Regions from separate parts of the Pseudoalteromonas sp. 19-MNA-CIBAN-0066 genome, predicted to be linked through region 2. Evidence: predicted binding sites of a transcription regulator. Region 2 holds the regulator's gene; the other holds the start of a gene.
What was found. Region 2 encodes LexA, which represses DNA repair genes until DNA is damaged. Its sites were predicted from a motif close to TACTGTATNNNNATACAGTA; they were not measured.
Positions count from the first base shown of each region.

Region 1: a site for LexA is predicted at 963-982, ahead of ruvC (crossover junction endodeoxyribonuclease RuvC). Genes of this name have one in related genera too.

Region 1 is NZ_JBEONZ010000028.1:7,142-9,546, reverse strand. Features, by position in the region: gene AAEZ18_RS14220 (ABC transporter permease) at 1-902, shown strand, start outside; gene ruvC (crossover junction endodeoxyribonuclease RuvC) at 1,032-1,556, shown strand; gene ruvA (Holliday junction branch migration protein RuvA) at 1,559-2,176, shown strand; gene ruvB (Holliday junction branch migration DNA helicase RuvB) at 2,184-2,405, shown strand, end outside.
Region 2 is NZ_JBEONZ010000007.1:22,605-25,009, forward strand. Features, by position in the region: gene coxB (cytochrome c oxidase subunit II) at 1-91, opposite strand, end outside; gene lexA (transcriptional repressor LexA) at 565-1,182, opposite strand; gene AAEZ18_RS06325 (SRPBCC family protein) at 1,462-1,914, shown strand; gene AAEZ18_RS06330 (PaaI family thioesterase) at 2,013-2,405, shown strand, end outside.

The DNA of each region.
Region 1 (2,405 bases), on a different contig from region 2:
CCACCATTCGTGGCCGGGTAAATGCGGTAAATGGCGAGCTGGTAGCGCGAGAAGTATCATTGCAAGACAACGAGAAAAAAGATGAAGAGGCACGCGCTGGTATTGGTCGCGAGCTAAATTTAACCTGGCTTGAAACGCCGCCAGCGCAAAACGAAATAGTGCAAGGGCAGTGGTTTAATGAAAACACATTAGCAGAGGCATCTATTGAGGAGTCTATGCTTGAGCGTTTAGATGTTGAACTTGGCGACACGTTAACGTTTTTAATTGGTGCGCAGTCGTTTGACGCTAAAATTACCAGTGTGCGTAAAGTAAACTGGGCCACCCTTAAGCCAAACTTTTTTATTATTTTAAGTCCTGATGTGCTCAAAGACTTTCCGGCAACCTATATATCGTCGGTACGTATTGAGCCTGATCAAAAACGCGACTTTAGTCAATTGCTGCGCAGCTACCCAACGGTTACCGCCATAGATGTAGGTAACTTTGTTAAACAAATACAATCAACCATAGAGCAAGTGTCACTTGCAATTGGCTTTGTACTTACTATTGTGGTGTTGTGTGGTGCACTGGTATTAATATCGCAAGTGCAAGCAAGCTTAGGCGAGCGCATGCAAGAAATTGTAATACTGCGCACACTTGGTGCAAAAAGCCGGCTTATTAAAAACGCCACTTTATATGAGTTTTTATTGCTTGGTGGTTTGGCCGGCTTAGTTGCCGCTTTTTTTAGTGATATTGCGCTATTAATTGTACAGCAGCAGTTATTTGATCTGGCGGGTAAATTACATCCACATATTTGGATAATAGGACCGGTGGCAGGTGGAGTGTTTGTAGCGGGGTTAGGCTATTTTATGATTGCTCGCACACTTAAGCAAAACACCCAAGGGCTGGTGCGTGCGTTAGGTTAAGTTGCCAATATTTAAGCAAAAGGAAAACGCCCACTTAAGTGGGCGTTTTTGTTTTATTGTTACTGGTAATTTATACAGTGCTCTGGCATTATTAGCCTAATTAACGAATAACAATAATGAGGGTGCTTTTTGGCCATAATTTTAGGGATTGATCCAGGCTCACGCTTAACTGGCTACGGTGTTGTAGCGCATCAGGGATCTAAATTCACTTATTTAGGCAGTGGTTGCATTAAATTAGCGGATCATGAGTTTCATATAAGACTTAAAATGATTTACCAAGGCATTACCCAGCTTATAGAGCAGTTTTCGCCAGAAACCTTCGCGATAGAAAAAGTGTTTATGGCGCACAATCCCGACTCAGCCTTAAAGCTAGGCCAAGCACGTGGTGCTGCTATTGTAGGCGCTGCAATGGCCGACTTACCAGTATTTGAATACTCAGCAAGGCAAATAAAACAAGCCGTAGTAGGCAATGGTGGCGCCGATAAAACTCAAGTACAGCATATGGTTAAAAACATTTTAAAACTACCTGGTACGCCACAAGCTGATGCCGCCGATGCACTGGCTATTGCTATTTGCCATGCGCACTCAGAACAAAATTTAATAAAACTAGCGGGTAGCGCAAGCAAAACCGTTAGAGGACGTTTAAGGAAATAACTATGATTGGTCGCTTAAATGGTATTTTAGTAGAAAAACAACCTCCCGAAATATTATTAGAGGTAAATGGTGTTGGCTACGAAGTGCAAATGCCAATGACCTGCTTTTACGACTTACCTAAAGTTGGCGAAAATGCCATTGTTTATACTCATTTTGTAGTACGCGAAGATGCACAACTATTGTTTGGCTTTAACAATAAAGTAGAGCGTGCCTTATTTAGAGAGTTATTAAAAGCCAATGGCGTAGGGCCAAAGCTAGGTTTAGCTATTTTGTCGGGTATGTCGGCGCAGCAATTTGTAAGCTGTGTAAATAACGAAGACTCCACAAGCTTAGTTAAATTACCCGGTGTAGGTAAAAAAACCGCCGAGCGGCTAGTACTCGAAATGAAAGACAGATTAAAAAATTGGGGCAACGATTTATTCACCCCTTTCAGCGACAGTGCGGTTATTGAGCCGTTTAGCGACGCAACAATTGCTAATAATGCCGCCGATGATGCTGTGTCGGCTTTGGTGTCGCTAGGTTATAAATTGCCACAAGCGCAAAAAGCAGTAAAATCAGTAAGTAAACCCGATATGTCTACTGAGGTTCTTATTAAAGAATCTTTAAAATCAATGCTGTGAGTAACCTATGATCGAAGCTGATCGCTTAATTGACGCGACTGAAAAACCCAACGAAGACTCTATAGACCGTGCAATTAGGCCAAAATTACTCGCCGATTACCGTGGTCAACCGCATGTTAAACAGCAAATGGAAATTTTTATTGAAGCGGCCCGTAGCCGAGGCGAAGCACTCGATCACCTGCTTATTTTTGGCCCACCAGGTTTGGGTAAAACTACATTAGCTAATATT
Region 2 (2,405 bases):
CGCCTTTGCGCATATTATATTGGCTATTTGCCAATGCTAACTGCGGAAAAACAAACAATATAAGCCACAAGGTAGAGCTCAATTTACCCATGTGACAGCTCCTTTAATACTGTTGCGAGTGCAAAACAAAAAGACATAAGCTTTAAATGCCAATTTGTTATTTTTTATTTTTGTATTGCTGCCGGATATATAAATATATTTTCTCAAAACTAAAGCTGTGAGTTATTGTTAGTCCAGCCCATTAACAATTAGTTAATAATTGAACAACTAGCAAGTTTTAGTTTGAAAAATAATCAAATAATATTAGGGGATTAGCGTAAATATGGGATTTATTTAATTTTGTTCTAAGCAGGAAGTGAGCAACAGCAAGGGTTACAAATAAAAAGACAGCGATAACGAGTATTAAATACTTAAATGATAAAAAACATAAACTTAATATAATTTTTTCATTGCAGCGGAATTTTCACAAAAAAAAGGCAAAAAAAAGCGCAAAAAAAAGTGCGCATTAATTATCTGAGCTATTAAATTATGCCGATATTTTACATAGCTATAACAGCTTAATTGTCACATCCAGTCAGCATTACGAATAACCCCAACAGCTAAGCCTTCAATATTAAAAGATTCGTTTTCAAGATCCACTTCTATCGACGAAAATTCTTTATTTTCAGCATGCAATAATACTTTTTTGCCTGCTTTTTCTAAGCGTTTTACCGTTACATCGTCATCAACGCGGGCAACAATAACTTGGCCATTTTCGGCAACTTGAGTGCGATGAACAGCCAGTAAATCACCATCCATAATACCAATATCTCGCATGCTCATACCATTTACACGCAATAAAAAATCGGCAGCGGGTTTAAACATTAACGGGTCAATTTTACAATGGCTCTCAACATGTTGTTGCGCCAAAATAGGTTCGCCGGCAGCTACACGGCCTATTAACGGTAAACCAAGTTGTTCTGGTTCATCTTCTTCAATAAGTTGAATACCACGGCTAGCGCCTGGTTTCATTTTAATAGCGCCTTTTTTAGCCAGCGCTTTTAAATGCTCTTCTGCTGCATTAGCACTTTTAAAGCCTAATGTTTGTGCAATTTCTGCGCGTGTAGGAGGCATACCAGTGTCTTTAATAAACACTTTAATAAGTTCGAGTATTTGCGCTTGGCGGTTAGTTAATGGTCGCATACAACTGGTTTTCCATACAGTACATTTAACTGTGAGTATATACAGTTATCTGAAAATCGCAAATTTAAATTACTCCTCGCCTTTGCTGCCAAAGGTGGCATTGGTCTAAGCTTAAAATTACCAAGTAAATTACAGATAAAATTACGCAGATCACGATAGTGTTAGTTTTACGTTACATTAATTACATAACTACTAAGTTGTTGCTGTTATTAAAAATTAGTTAACTATCGTTTTTGTAATGGGCCTTAACTTCATCAATGTGAATTAACGGAGAGTGTTATGAATATCACTGTAGCGGTAATAATTAACGGTCCTAAACGTAAAGTATGGGCGGCAATAACTGACATCGAAAACAGTGCCAATATGCTGTCTGGCATTATTGATGTAAAAATAATCGAGAAGCCACCACAAGGGCTAGTGGGCCTAAAATGGTTAGAAACACGAAAAATTTTTGGCAAAGCAGCCTCAGAAACCATGTGGATCACCGAAGCTGTTACTAATGAATACTATTGCACTCGCGCAGAAAATGGCGGGGCAGTTTATACCACTAAGCTGTCACTTACCGCCGCCGAACCTAGCACCTGTTTAACCATGACTTTTTCTGATAGCTCTGAGTCTATTTGGGTAAAAATGATCTCTGCAGTGATAGGGTTTTTTCTTAAAAGTTCGATGCGTAAAATGCTAAAAAAAGATCTCGATGAAATTAAGCACTATGTAGAAAGCAAAAAGTAGCACTGTATTACCATGCAGTAGCTGCACTAATTTGGCTATCATATCGCCATGAAAAATCGTATTATCGGTTATCGTTTTCAACCTTTAAAGGAGTAACAATGAGTATTTGGCATCAACCTATTACTTTAGCGTTTTGTAAGCAGTTAGACCAAGGCATAAATGGCCAAGGTACACTGATGAAAACCATGGGGATTGAAATAACTGAAATTGGTGATGATTACTTAGTTGCCACTATGCCAGCAATTCCTGCGCACCATAACCCTATAGGCATGGTGCATGGCGGAGCAAACGTGGTTTTAGCCGAAAGTGTTGCCAGCTACGCGGCTAATTTTGTGGTCGACTTCACTAAATTTTATTGTGTAGGGCAAGAGATCAGTGCCAGCCATTTAAAAGCCTCGCGTAATGGCACCTTAACCGCCACCGCAAAAGCGTTTCATATTGGCAAACGTAGCTCAGTATGGGAAATAAAAATAACGAATAGTCGCGGCGAG